DNA from 2 places in the Streptosporangium sp. NPDC048047 genome. Region 1 is predicted to be linked to the other one. Evidence: predicted binding sites of a transcription regulator. Region 1 holds the regulator's gene; the other holds the start of a gene.

Region 1 (7,250 bases):
TTCGGCATGCAGAGCGCCCGCGAGCACGTGCTGCGGGTGCTGGAGCGCCGCCACACCCCGGGCCGGGCGGCGCACGCCGTACGGGAGGCGAGGGAGGCCGGGTTCGGCCACGTCAACCTCGACCTGATCTACGGCACGCCCGGTGAGAGCGACGACGACTGGCGGGCCTCGCTGGCCGCGGCGATCGAGGCGGGGCCCGACCACGTGTCGGCCTACTCGCTGATCGTGGAGGACGGCACCCGCCTGGCGGCCAGGATCAGGCGCGGTGAGCTGCCGATGCCCGACGACGACGTGGCGGCCGACCGCTACCTCATCGCCGACGCCATGCTCGCCGAGGCGGGTTTCGAGTGGTACGAGGTGTCCAACTGGGCGACCTCGGAGGCCGCGCGCTGCCGGCACAACCTGCTCTACTGGACCGGCGGCGACTGGTGGGGCGTCGGCCCCGGCGCGCACAGCCACGTGGGCGGCACCCGCTGGTGGAACGTCAAGCACCCGGCCGCCTACGCCCGCCGCCTGGCCGAGGGCGTCTCACCCGCCCACGCCCGCGAGGTGCTGTCGGACGAGGACCGGGCGGTCGAGCGGCTGATGCTGGAGCTGCGGCTCGCCCGGGGCTTCCCCCTGGCGGAGATCGGGCGGCCGCCGGTGGCCGCCCGGGCGCTGGCCGACGGGCTGCTGGAGGTCGAGCCGTTCAAGACAGGCCGGGCGGTGCTGACGCTGCGCGGCCGGCTGCTGGCCGACGCCCTGGTCCGCGACCTCACCTGACCGCACCTGACCTCACCGGGCCCGGTCTCGGCCGTCATCCCGCGGACCTCGCCGGCCGCACTGGGCACCGGTCCCGATCGTCCTTCCGCGGACCTCGCCGGCCGCGCCCGGCCCGGCGGGGACGGCGGCGGGCTCGGCCGGTCACGGCCGGTCTCAGACGTCCTCCGGCGGGGCGGTCACGAAGTCGATGAGCCGTTCGACCGGGCCGAGGAGCTCCGGCTCCAGGTCGGCGTAGGTGGTGACCGAGCCGAGGATGCGCCGCCAGGCGTCGGCCGGGGCGAGGTCCCAGCCCAGGGCGGCGACGACCCCCTCCTTCCACGGCACGCCGCGCGGCACCCGCGGCCAGGCGCCGATGCCCAGCACCGACGGCTTGACCGCCTGCCAGACGTCCACGAACGGGTGCCCGGCCACCAGCACGTACGGCGAGGCCACCCGGTCGGCGATCCGGCTCTCCTTGGACCCGGCGACCAGGTGGTCGACCAGCACGCCCAGGCGGCGCTCCGGGCCCGGCTCGAACTCCTCGACGATCTCCGGCAGGTGGTCGACCCCTTCGAGGTACTCCACCACCACGCCCTCGACGCGCAGGTCGTGACCCCAGACCTTCTCCACCAGCGCGGCGTCGTGCACGCCCTCGACGTAGATCCGGCTCTCCCTGGCCACCCGGGCCCGCAGGCCCTCCACGGCGATGGAGCCGGAGGCGCTGCGCCGCGGGGCGCGGGGCGCGGCGGCCGGCCGTACCAGGGTCACGACCCGGCCCTCCAGCAGGAACGCGGCCGGCTCCAGCGGGAACACGCGCCGCCGCCCGAAGCGGTCCTCCAGGGTGACGGACTCCTTGTCGCAGGCCACCACGGCGCCGCAGAATCCGCCGTCGGCGTCCTCCACGACCAGGTCGATCTCGGCGGGGACCTGCGGGATCCTCCCCCTGCCCGGACGCCGCCAGTTCCCCGCCAGCACGTCGCGCTCGTACACGCCGACCGCACCTCCTCACGCCTCACCGATCCAGAGGACGCTAGCAAAGGGCCGTCGCCTTATCGCACCCCGTCGGCAAGAGCCGTACACTTGGCACTCGGGAACACAGAGTGCCAGACTCCGCGTTCCCGGTTCGGCGCAGGGCAAGGAGGTGAGCACGTTGGTCGATGACCGCAGGCTTGCGGTGCTTCGGGCCATCGTCGAGGACTACGTGTCCACCAACGAGCCGGTGGGGTCGAAGGCACTCGCCGAGCGGCACAACCTCGGGGTCTCGCCCGCCACCATCCGCAACGACATGGCGGTGCTGGAGGAGCAGGGATACATCGCCCAGCCGCACACCAGCGCGGGGCGGGTGCCCACCGACAAGGGCTACCGGCTGTTCGTGGACCGGCTCTCCCAGGTCAAGCCGCTGTCGGGCGCGGAGCGGAGAGCGATCGAGAGCTTCCTCGCCGGCGCGGTGGACATCGACGACGTCGTGACCCGCACGGTGCGGCTGCTGGCGCAGCTCACCCGCCAGGTCGCCGTGGTGCAGTACCCCACGCTGACGCACTCCACGGTCAGGCACGTCGAGCTGGTCCCGCTGAACGAGCGGCGGCTGATGTTCGTCCTCATCACCAACACCGGCCGGGTCGAGCAGCGCGTCGTCGAGCTGCCCGAGGGGGTCGACGAGACCCGCGTCGCGCACCTGCGCGCGACGCTCAACGCCTCGCTCGACGGCTGCGGGCTGGCCAAGGTCCCGGACAAGGTCGCCGACCTGCCCTCGGGGCTTCCGATCGAGGACCGCCCGTTCGCCACCACGATCCTGTCGGTGCTGCTGGAGTCGCTGGTCGAACGGCATGATGAGAAGATCGTCTTCGCCGGGGCCGCCAACCTCGCGGGAGCCGACTTCAGCGTCGGTCTCCGCGACGTCCTGGAGGCCCTGGAGGAGCAGGTCGTGCTGATGCGCCTGCTCGGAGAAACCTCGGACCTGTCGGCGCTGACGGTGCGGATCGGCTCGGAGAACCCCTACACCGGTCTCCAGGGCACGTCCATCGTCGCCGCCGGGTACGGTTCGGGGGACAAGCAACTGGCCCGGCTCGGCGTGCTGGGCCCGACGCGAATGGACTACCCGGTCACGATGGGCGCGGTGCGCGCGGTGGCACGCTACGTCAGCCAGATCCTGGCTGCATCCTAAGAGGTCAACTAAGTGGCTAAGAGCGACTACTACGGCACCCTCGGGGTACGCCGTGACGCCAGTGCGGAGGAGATCAAGAAGGCCTACCGCAGGCTGGCGCGCGAGTTGCACCCCGATGTGAACCCCGATCCTGAGACACAGGAGAGGTTCAAGGAGATCACGCAGGCCTACGAGGTCCTGTCCGATCCCAGCAAGCGGCAGATGTACGACATGGGTGCCGATCCGTTCGCTCCCGGCGGGGGCGCGGGCGCCGGGGGCTTCGGCGCGGGCTTCCCGTTCAGCGACATCATGGACGCCTTCTTCGGCGCGGCGGCCGGCGGCGGCGGGCGCGGGCCGCGCTCGCGCGCCCGCCGGGGCCGCAACGCCACCATCCGGGTGGAGCTGGACCTGCGCGAGGCGGCCTTCGGCACCACCCGCGAGCTGGTCGTCGACACCGCCGTGCTCTGCGAGGTCTGCTCGGGTGCGGGCGCCGCGCCCGGCACCCACCCCGACACCTGCGACATGTGCCACGGCCGCGGTGAGGTCTCCCAGGTCACCCGGTCCTTCCTCGGCCAGGTCATGACGTCCCGGCCCTGCCCCCAGTGCGGCGGGTTCGGTTCGATCATCCGCAACCCCTGCCAGGAGTGCTCCGGTGACGGCCGGGTCCGCACCCGGCGGACCATCAAGGTCCGCATCCCCGCGGGCGTCGAGGACGGCACCCACATCCAGCTCGCCGGCGAGGGCGAGGTCGGCCCCGGCGGCGGCCCGCCCGGCGACCTGTTCCTGGAGATCGTCGAGCGGCCGCACGAGGTCTTCGAGCGTCGGGGCGACGACCTGCACTGCACCGTGCAGATCCCGATGACGGCCGCCGCGCTCGGCACCGTCCTGGTCATGGAGACCCTCGACGGCGCCGAGGAGCTGGACATCCGGCCCGGCAGCCAGTCCGGCCAGACGATCCCGCTCTACGGCCGCGGCGTCCAGCGGCTCAACGAGACCGGTCGCGGCGACCTGCTGGTCCACATCAACGTCGAGACCCCCGTCAAGCTCGACCCCGCACAGGAGGAGCTGCTGCGCGAGCTCGCCAGGCTGCGCGGCGAGGAGCGCCCGCCCGGCAAGTTCGCGCCGGGCCAGCAGGGCTTCTTCTCCCGCCTGCGGGACGCCTTCAATGGCCGCTGACCCGGCGGTCCCCGACGCCCTCCGGGGGGTCGCGGACGGGGCCTCCCGGGTCCGCCGCGGCGTCCTGCCGGGGGTCGCGGGCGGCGCCCGCCCGGCCCGCCACGGCGTCCTCCGGGGGGTCGCGGGCGGTGCCCGCCGGACCCGCCGCGGCGTCTCCGCCGCCGCATGACGGCGCCGGTCTTCCTGGCCGACACGGCCGATCTGGGCCGGGAGGGGTTCACGCTCGCCGGCCCGGAGGGCAGGCACGCGGCGGCCGTACGGCGGCTGCGTGCCGGGGAACGGCTCGACGTGACCGACGGCGCGGGCGTCGTGGCGGAGTGCGTGGTGGACGACGCCGGCAAGGACTCCCTGCGGGTGCGGGTGCTGCGCCGCTACGAGGTGCCCGCGCCGCGTCCCCGCCTGGTCGTCGTCCAGGGCCTGCCCAAGGGCGACCGGGGCGAGCTGGCCGTGGAGATGATGACCGAGGCCGGGGTGGACGTGATCGTGCCCTGGGCCGCGGCCCGCTCCGTCACCCAGTGGAAGGGGGAGCGGGCGGCGAAGTCGCTGGCCCGCTGGCGTTCCACGGCCCGTGAGGCGGCCAAGCAGTCACGCCGCTTCCACCTGCCCGAGGTGACCGGCCTCGCGAGGACCGCCGAGGTCGCGGACCTGCTGTCGGCGGCGGCGCTGGGCGTCGTGCTGCACGAGGAGGCCGCCTCCCCGCTGTCCGGGCTTCCGCTGCCCGCCGACGGGGACATCGTGGTGGTGGTCGGCCCCGAGGGCGGGGTCTCCGAGGAGGAGATCACCGCCTTCCGCGCCGCCGGAGCCGCCCCGGCGCTGCTCGGGCCGACGGTGCTGCGCACCTCGACGGCCGGGGTCGCGGCCGCGGCGGTGCTCCAGGCGCGTACCGGCCGCTGGTAGGCGCACGGCGGTACGGCCGTGCCCCGCCCGCGGTGGCCCTCCCCGCCCGGCCGCATGGCCGGGCCGTCCAGGCATGCGGCGGACCGGTCGCGCGCCCTCCCGTCCGGCCGCGCGGCGGACCGGCGCCGGTCAGTGGCTCACCGGGGTGGGCATGCCCTCGCTCGGAGTCGGGGGCTGCTGCTCGTCCGGCTGGGAGCAGCCGGCGGGCGGGCACGGGCTCTCCGTCTCACCGGTGGGCTCGGGCGCCGCGGTCGGCGTGGGCGGGCACTCCTCGGTGACGTCGCCCGGCGCCGTGGGGCAGCCGTCCGACGGAGTGGGCTTCGGCGTGGGGGTCGCCCTGGGCGTGGGGGTCGCCTTCGTGTTCGGCGCCGCGCTCCTGGAGCGCTCGGTCGTCGGCTCAGGCGGGGGCGGGGGGCTGGACGTCCTGGGGACGGCCGGGACCCGGTTGTCGTTGTTCGACGGCGGGCGCGAGGTGGCCGACATGTCGGGCGCGGTGGACTGGGTGAAGTTCACCTCACCGCTGTAGACCTCCTGGATCACCTGTTCGCGCAGCTGGGGGACCATCATCACGACGGTCGCCGCGACAAGGACCGCTCCAGTGACGGAGGCGCCGACGCGCCACCACACCAGCCCGCGGAGTCCGCGCAGCCCGCGCCGCTCGATCCGGGCCCGGATGATCTCCAGCCCGTCGGGGGAGGGAACGACCGAGTTCGCCTCCGCGTTGAGGGCACGGCGCAGCAGCTCGCCGTACTCATCGGGGGACTCGGTCATGACAGTTGCTCCAGTGTGGTTCGTAGGGCGGCCATGCCACGAGCCGTGTGGCTCTTGACCGCGCCTTTGCTGATTCCCATCGCGTGGGCGATCTGTGCTTCGGACAGATCACCGTAGTAGCGCAGGACCAGTGCTTCGCGCTGCCGGGCGGGCAGGGCGCGTAGCGCCTCGATGACGGCGGAGCGCTCGAACTCGCCGATCGCGCCGTTCTCGGCGCTCGGCGCGTCCGGCATGCCCTTGGGGGCGTACTTCTCCACGACCGCCCGGTGCCGCAGCACGGAGCGAGATCGGTTGACGACCGATTGGCGCAGGTAGGCGAGTGCCTTGTCGGTGTCGCGCAGGCGGCGCCAGGCGCCGTGGATGGCGACGAACGCGTCCTGTACGACCTCCTCCGCGGTTGCCACATCGCGGACGAGCAGGACAGCGAGACGCACGAGCGACCGGTAGTGCGCGCTGTAGAGCGCGGTAACGGCCGCATCGGCGTCCCAGCCGACGGGCACCGCCCCGAGCGACCTGTCGGCCACGAGGGTCTCGGTGGTCACATCAGTGGGACGCTCGGCCTTCCCAGAGGGTTTACGCTCTTCCGGTTCATTAGGGGGCATGACCCAGTCGTGTCCTCGGCCCGGCGGCCATGTCGTGCGAATCGCAATGGTCTGTAGTTGTTGAAGTTTTGCACACCCACCATATCCGTATGGATCTTTCTTCGCTGGGCATGGACCATCACCGATTGGCAACGCCCGGACCGGATAGGGTGCCCGCATGGTGAGTGAAGCCGACTGCCTGTTCTGCAGGATCGTGGCCAAGGAGATCCCCGCGCGGATCGTGCACGAGACCGGCCGCACGCTGGCCTTCCGTGACGTCGACCCGAAGGCGCCGACCCACGTGCTCGTGGTGCCGAAGGAGCACTACCCCACCGCCGCGGCCCTGGCCGCCGCCGACGACGGGCTCACCGACGAGGTGATCAGGGCCGCCCACGAGGTCGCCGAGCAGGAGGGGATCGCCGAGTCCGGCTACCGGCTGGTCTTCAACACCGGCCCCGGCGCCGGTCAGACCGTCTTCCACGTGCACGGACACGTGCTCGGCGGGCGCGGCCTGAACTGGCCTCCCGGCTGATAACCGGGAGGCGTCACGGGTCCCGTCGCGGATACCATGGCGTAGAAGTCACACTCCGATATCTGGAGGCGAACAGGCCGAAAGGCCCGCCTATGTCCGAGACAAACGATTCCAACAGAACGTCGCCGCGGTCGAAGACCCCCGGGCGCACCCAGGCGAAGGTGGTGATTCCGGACGACCACTCGATGGTCAGCCTGCTGGGCTCGGGCGACGAGCTGTTGCGGGTCATCGAGGGCGCCTTCCGGGCCGACATCCACGTCCGGGGCAACGAGATCACCATCACCGGCAGCCCTGAGGAGAGCGGCACCGTCGTGCGCCTCTTCGAGGAGCTGACCGAGCTCGTCCGCAGCGGCGCCGAGCTCACGGCGGACGCGGTGGAGCGCAGCATCGCGATGCTGCGGATGACCTC
Region 2 (7,250 bases), on a different contig from region 1:
GCTCGGCCCCCTTCCCCGGTGACTCCACTGAGGCTTTTCCAACCTGATCGGGCTGATCAGCAGGAGAGAACCGGGACGGGTTGGCATGAGAAGAGGCTCTTGGCAGCTCGTACGCCCGGGTCTGACCCCATGAAGACCAGTAGGCTCCTGGTTGCCGTATGTGCCGGTTGAGCGGTCTTTTGACGGCTCGGATCATGTGTGGAGGGATCCCGGTGATGATGATCAGCCAGCTCCTGATCGCCGGACTGTTGTCACCGAACCTGCCCGTACAGGCACAGCCGCCTCTCCTCCACGTGATGACGTGGAACGTCTGTGCGGGCACCAACGCCGGGTGCGCGCTCTTCCGCCGCTCGAACGCCGAGCTGGCCTGGCACGTGGCAGTGCTGGCGACCGAGGCGGACGTGGTCTTCCTTCAGGAGTTCTGCACGGGCGCCGACGCCGACCTGGAACACGAGCTCGAACGCCGTACCGGCCGGAATTGGAGCGTCCGGTCGGCGGGGCTGATGTATCCGGACGGTTCTCCGTACCAGTGCCTGCCCGACAGAAACGGCAGGCCACGCGGGGTGCTGAGCGTCACCCTGGCCGTGGCCGGAACGGACACCGGCCTCGTCGTGCACGCGCTGACCTCGCCGCCGTGGGGAGCCCGCAGGTACGCCGTCTGCACGACCGACCGGACGTTCTGCACCGCGCACTTCTCGTCGGGATCGAGCTACGACGACAGGCAGAAGGGCAGGCCCTACCGGCACATCCAGTTGCGCGAGCTGTTCAAGCTCGGCCGGGGTGTGATCGGTGGCGACCTCAACCTGGTGCCGCGCGACGCCGCCGCGGCCTACAAGGGCCGCGACGAATGCGACCCGCGCCGGCGCTGGACCTACGTGACCCGCAAGCGGAAGATTGATTACGTGTTCGCCGGCGAGGGCCGCGTACGGAAATGCTTCGTCGATTACGCCCGGAGCACGTGGTCTGATCACGTCCCGCTGCACGCCTGGGTGAGAGCAGGATCAACGCCGCCTGCACCACGTTGAGCCGGCCCGGCACCAGGTTGTTCATCATGCCCTACCAGCGAAACGCGGATTTGCGCATCCATCTCACCGGCCAGGGACGAATTGGGATGCGCCCTCACTGATTCACCGGGCTGGAGTCGTTCCCCAATGCCGGGTCGGCGCGTGTACCGGCGACGTCGATTTCACAGCGATCCTAAATGAGACTCATCCCGACGACGGTGCCCGCCCCGGCGTCGCCGCTTAACCCTTCGAGCCCGGATTCCAGTCCTGGACGAGAAGTCCCAGCAGCACCTCGTCCAGGAACTCGCCCATCACCCAGGCCGAGGAGCGCAGCACGCCCTCGCAGACGAAGCCGTTGCGCTCGGCGGAGCGCAGCATCGCGGCGTTGTCCGCCAGCGTCTCGATCTGCAGCCGCCGCAGGCCGCGCACGACGAAACCGTAGTGGCACAGCACCGCGACCACGTCGGTGCCGTAACCCTTTCCGCGGGCCGACGGCAGCAGCCCCAGCCCGATGTGCGCGGACCGGTTGTGGTCGTCGATGCCCCACAGCGTCGCTGCCCCGACCAGCGTGCCGCCGTCCAGCTCCACCACGGAGAACGGGACGTGCCCTTCCTCCTTGTCGTCCACCACGAACTGCGAGTGTTTCGAGCCGGGCGTGATCGGCCGCCACGGCCGGCCCGCGGACCGGGAGGCGTTGACCACATCGTCGTGGAGCTCGGTCTGCAGGATCGGGATGTCGTCCTCGCGCCGGGCCCTGAGCCCGACCTTGTCACCTCTCAGCACGCAGGCTTCCTATCGGACCGGGCCGTCCGGCGGCAAACCGAGCTTCTCCGCCGGCCCAGCGAGACAGCCGAGCGGTTGTCACGGGTGCGCGCCGTACGGCTGCGCCGGCGTGATGCCGATGACCTCGTCCTCATGACCGCCGAGCGCGTGGAGGGCGAGAACGAGGTGATCGACCTCACCGCGAGGCTTCTCGCCGCCCTCTTCCGGGACGAGGCGGGTGGCGCCGAGATTCTGCGACGCGTGCTCCCGGACGTCCTGCCCTGGACACGGTTCCTCCCCGCGCCGGCTGTGGAGGAGTTTCTGGCCTCTCTCAGTGAGACCGCACCCGCCGCCGCCAGCCTGGGCAATCTCGCCCCGGTCACCCAGCTCCTCGTGGAGTGGCGGCACACCGCCGAGATCCACGCCGATCCTCGGCTCCTCGCGGCTCTCACCGCACCACGCGGGAACGACTTCGGCCCGGTCCCCCGTCCGAAACCGTCCGCGGGCGGCTTCCACAGTGACCACCCGCTTGACGCGGAGGAGATCGACGCCGAGCTCGCAGGGCGCTTCGGAACGTGACGGCCACCGGGAACCGGACCTGTCGGCGAGACCGGCTCGACGGCTCTGTCAGGAGGCGGGGAAGTCGAACTCGCCGTCCTTGACGCCGCCGACGAACGCCTCCCACTCGGCGCGGGTGTAGACGATCACTGCGTCATCGGGATGACGGCTGTGCCGTACGGCGACGCGGCCGCTGCCGTCCGGCAGAGGGCCGGCCTCGACGCACTGGCCACCGCCATCGGCGCTACGGGTGCTGATGTACCAGGCGACGCCCGCCAGTTCCTCCGGGATGATCACCGAACGGTTCCTCGCTCGTCCGACCCGGTTGACCGCGTTTCGGAGAACGGTCGCCGAATCTTCTGGAGTAAGTGCGACATTACGCAATGAATCGTACGCTCGGGTGAAGACCTCGGCCCCTTCCGCTTCGGTGTAGACGGCACCTCCCCGGGTCTCCACATAGGTCGCATCCGAGTAAGGCTCCGGCATGTCGAAAATCGCGAAAGATCCTTCGGGGCTGGCGTGTGCCCCTATGGCGAACGGAAGAACCCGGAGGGTCACGTTCGGCCTCGCCATGACCTCCAGCAGACGTTCCATCTGATCGGCCATCACTCCCGGACCGCCGGTCAGGCGATGCAGTACGGCCTCGTCCAGGACGATCTCCAGCCTCGGGCCCGTCTCGGCGTCGAGCACGCGCTGCCGATCCATCCGGAACTCCACCCAGCGCTCGATCTGCTCTCCGGAGGCGTCCGCGTCACCCGCCGAGATGACCGCGTGCGCATAGTCCCGGGTCTGGAGGAGCCCGGGAACGACCATCGCCGCATAGCAGCAGATCGTCTTCGCGCGGGCTTCGAGCCAGGCGTGGTCGAACAGCTTGCCCAGGGAGTCGGCGGCGTAGCCGTCCCACCAGCCCTTCCGCCAGATGTCCCGGCTGAGCTGCTCCAGCCCGCTTCGGACCTTGTGGTCGTCGACGCCGTACAGGTTGAGGAGTGCCAGCACATCGGACGCTCTCGCCGGGATGACGCCGGTCTCCAGGCGGCTGATGGTGGCGATGTCCCGCTGAAGATAGTCACCCGCCTGCCGGAGGGTCAGCCCGGCCGACTCCCGGTACTCCCGCAGATGCTTGCCGAGCCATTGCGCCCGCAGCGTCGCCCCACGCCTGCCAGCCATCACATCTCCCCTCGAACATCTCTTTACTCGGTCACAATGGAGAAATTTTGGACAAAGTAAAAAAGCTTTTAAGCAAACTTGCGCGGCTCGAATTTCGATGTCACGCCACCAAAGCAATGACGGTCACGAAAGGTGATCACGCAAAAGCCAAGAGTAAGATATCGGCGGAGAATGGGGCTTTCCCGCCTCCGCCGGGTCCCGAATCGGGAGGGAGCACCACACCACGGACCGCCACACCACGACCGAAGGCCCGCAGAACCCGGCTCCGCAGGCCGGAGAAGGTCGCCACCAGGGTCCGGAGCCGGAGTGCGCACGCGCGCCGATCAACGATCTCCTACGGATGTTCGCCCTGGTCAGGATGCACGAGGATCCCGACGGGGTAAAGGATCATGAGCGGGTGGTGGCGTACGGGCTGGAGCTGCCGGACGGCACGGCGGCGACCGTCGGCGCGGACGGTCACGGGTTCGGCAGCTGGACGAACGCCGAGCGCGCCGCCCTGCGCCTCGACTCCGATCTCGTCTGGCTCGGCGGCGGCGAGAACTGATGCGCGGACGCCGCGACGAGACGGCTCAGAAGTCGGCGCGCCACTCGTACCAGGGGCCGCGCAGGTGCGTGTAGCCGCCCTCGTGGCGGTGCGGCGGGCCGCCCGGGGGACTCCAGGCGAAGCCGTGCGTGCCCAGGAATCCGGTGTTCCTGACCATGAAGATCACATCGCCGTCCACCCGCCTGGCGTACACGGGGTAGAGCCCCACCCACCCCTCGTGGTAGGCGGGCCCGTTCCCGGCCGTCATCTTCTGGGCCAGACGCTCCAGGCCGGGTTCGGACAGGGCGAACCGCACGTCGTAGGGGACGTGGAAGCCGATGAGCGCGGCGGTCACCGCCCCCATGGCCGGCAGCGCGGCCCAGCGCGCCCGATGCCGGAGCAGGCCGGGGCGGCCCTCCTGCCGCAGCAGCCCCGCCAGGAAGCGCGGCACCCAGGCGACGGCCAGGGTGAGGCCCAGCAGGATTCCGGAGCCCACCTCCGTCAGGTGGCCCCCGGGTGCGCTGGCGCCGTACAGCAGGCAGGCGCAGGCGAACGCGGCCAGCGGGATCATCATGAGACCGGGGGGACCGGTGAACATCCGCCCGAGCGAGACACGAACCGGTACGGCGCGCCGCGGCCGGACGGCGTCTCCGGTGACGGAGGAAGCGTCCTCGGGTGCGGAGGAGGCGTTCTCCGGCGACAGCGGGACGTTTCCCGGCGGCCGGGAGGTGTTTCCGGGGGTGCGGGGGGCGTTTCCGGGCATGCCGCAATCTAGCGCGGCGGTGATCACATGGCGAGACGGATCCGGTGTCGGCGGGGGCGGACACGGACGAGGCGGGGGCGGACACGGACGACGGCCGGCCCCGTATCGGCGGGCCCGCGCCGGTGAGGCGGATCCGGCGTCGTCGGGGCCGGGCGCGGAACGGACCCGGACGTGGAAAGGCGCCCCGGCGGCCGGGGCTCCCGGGAGTGCGCCCCGGCCCTGGCCGGGCCGGAGCGCCGGTGACGTGCCGGACGGATCCGGCGCGGAGAGGCGGTCTAGCGCTGGGCCTCCAGCATCCAGTGGTGCTTCTCCAGGTCCTGGGTGATCGTGATGAGGATGTCCTGGGTCACCGGGTCCGGCTCCTCGGTGGCGGCGACGCGCTCGCGCATCCTGCGGATCATGGACCCGAGGATGTCCGTCATCGCGGCGACGACCTTGCCGTCGTTGATGTAGCCCGCTTCCATCTGCTGCAGCTCGTTCGTGTTGGCCAGCGTGGACGGCCGGCCGTCGGGGTTGCATCCCAGGGCCACCGCGCGCTCGGCGACGGTGTCGGCGTGCTCCCGGGCGGCCGCGACGATCTCGTCGAGCTGCAGGTGCAGGGAGCGGAAGTTGTGACCGATCACGTTCCAGTGCGCCTGCTTGCCCAGGAGCGAGAGGTTCAGCAGGTCGACGAGCGAGCCCTGGAGGGTCTCGCCGACGACCTTCTTGTTCTCGGGAGTGAGCGGGCTGGTGATCGTGGACATGAGATATCTCCCCGTTTTGGCTTTATGTCCCTCTCTGTCGGAAACGGCCATACCCATCGAAGCGCTCCTTATGTTGACAGTGTCATGATGACAGTGTCACTGTAGGGGCATGGAGGCCATGGAGTGGACGATCGGTGAGCTGGCCGAGCGGGCGACGACCCTGCTGGGTCCCACCGCCCAGCTCAGCGGGCGTGTCCGGGACGCGCCCAACGAGCGCCTCATCCGGTGGTACGCCACGATCGGGCTTCTCGACCCGCCCCTGACCCGCAGGGGCCGCGTCGCCCTGTACGGCAGGCGCCACCTGCTCCAGCTCGTCGCCGTCAAGCGGCGTCAGGCCGAGGGCCGGACCATCGCCGAGATACAGGCCGAACTGGCGGGTGCCACCGACCGGACGCTGGAGGCGATCGCCGAGATCCCCGAGCCACCGGCCGCACCGCCCGTCCCACCACGTCCCGCGCGCCCGCGCTTCTGGGCCGAGCCACCCGCCGCGACCGGCGCCGGGGCCACCCCTCCCCCGTCGCCCGCCGCGCCGCCTGGTGCACCGCCGGGCATCCCGCGGTCACCCACCGGCCGGCCGCCCGTCACCGCACCCGCCCCTCCCCCGCGCCCGGCGACGCCCGGGACCGCCGGGCGGTCCCTCCGGCGCGCACCCCATCCCGCCGGGGCACGACCCGCGCCGCTCCCTGAAGCCGGGCCGCCTCCCTCCCCTCCCGCCGCCGCGAGGCCGCCGGCACCGGACGCGCCCGCCGGGCCGTCCACCGCGCCGGGACCGCGAGCACCCGCCCCGCCCCCGGGCGGGCCGCAGGCCGTGGCCGTCCACGGCGTACGGCTCGCACCGGGCGTGACGCTGCTGCTCGACGGCGGCCGCGCGCCCTCCCCGGACGACCTCACCGCGATCGGCGCCGCCTCCCGGGCGCTCCTCGCGGTCCTGCGTGAACACGACCTCGTCCCTCCGGAAGGAGAGCAGTCATGATCAGCTCGATAGGAACGCTCAGCCCGGAGGAGTACGCGCCGGTACCGGACACCGGGCTGGGCGCGCTCGAAACCGAACGTGGCAACCTGCCGCTCGAGGCCGTGGACGTCACCGCCGCGGTGTCCGGGCTGGTCGCCGGGGCCGAGGTGACCCAGGTCTTCCGCAACCCGCACGACGTCGCACTGGAGGCCACCTACGTCTTCCCGCTGCCCGACCGGGCCGCCGTCACGGCCTTCCGGATGGAGGCCGACGGCCGGGTCGTCGAGGGGATCCTCAAGGAGCGGGGCCAGGCCAGGGCCGACTACGACCGGGCCCTCGCCGAGGGCAGGCGGGCCGCGATCGCCGAGGAGGACCGGCCCGACGTCTTCACCATCCGGGTCGGCAACATCGTGCCCGGCGAGCGGGTCACCGTACGCCTGACGCTCAGCCAGCCGCTGCCGTACGAGGACGGCGCCGCGACCTTCCGCTTCCCGCTGGTCGTGGCTCCCCGTTACATCCCCGGCGCCCCTCTCGACGGTGAGCGGTCCGGCGACGGCCGGTCCCCGGACACCGACGCGGTCCCGGACGCCTCCCGGATCTCGCCCCCGGTGCTGCTGCCCGGTTTCCCGGCCCCGGTACGGCTCTCGCTCTCGGTCACCGTCGATCCCGCCGGGCTGGAGCTGCGGGAGATCCGTTCCAGCCTGCACGCGGTCCTCCAGGAGGACGGCGGGGAGGGCGTCACGGTCAGCCTGCGGCCCGGCGAACGGCTGGACCGCGA

The links. The regulator HrcA, encoded in region 1, represses chaperone genes, less so after heat shock. The targets are predictions, from matches to a motif close to TTGGCACTCTCNNNNNGAGAGTGCCAA.
Region 2: a site for HrcA is predicted at 5,594-5,620, ahead of AB0D67_RS14900 (DNA starvation/stationary phase protection protein). Genes of this name have one in related genera too.

What each region holds. Positions count from the first base shown of each region.
Region 1 covers NZ_JBEZNH010000001.1:165,536-172,785, forward strand. The annotation lists gene hemW (radical SAM family heme chaperone HemW) at 1-762, shown strand, start outside; gene AB0D67_RS00750 (DUF3097 domain-containing protein) at 916-1,731, opposite strand; gene hrcA (heat-inducible transcriptional repressor HrcA) at 1,892-2,905, shown strand; gene dnaJ (molecular chaperone DnaJ) at 2,918-4,060, shown strand; gene AB0D67_RS00765 (16S rRNA (uracil(1498)-N(3))-methyltransferase) at 4,226-4,957, shown strand; gene AB0D67_RS00770 (hypothetical protein) at 5,087-5,728, opposite strand; gene AB0D67_RS00775 (SigE family RNA polymerase sigma factor) at 5,725-6,330, opposite strand; gene AB0D67_RS00780 (histidine triad nucleotide-binding protein) at 6,491-6,841, shown strand; gene AB0D67_RS00785 (PhoH family protein) at 6,934-7,250, shown strand, end outside.
Region 2 covers NZ_JBEZNH010000014.1:20,999-28,248, reverse strand. The annotation lists gene AB0D67_RS14930 (endonuclease/exonuclease/phosphatase family protein) at 216-1,025, shown strand; gene AB0D67_RS14925 (GNAT family protein) at 1,245-1,787, opposite strand; gene AB0D67_RS14920 (hypothetical protein) at 1,863-2,345, shown strand; gene AB0D67_RS14915 (Scr1 family TA system antitoxin-like transcriptional regulator) at 2,394-3,491, opposite strand; gene AB0D67_RS14910 (hypothetical protein) at 3,832-4,035, shown strand; gene AB0D67_RS14905 (hypothetical protein) at 4,061-4,777, opposite strand; gene AB0D67_RS14900 (DNA starvation/stationary phase protection protein) at 5,053-5,520, opposite strand; gene AB0D67_RS14895 (MerR family transcriptional regulator) at 5,630-6,493, shown strand; gene AB0D67_RS14890 (VIT domain-containing protein) at 6,490-7,250, shown strand, end outside.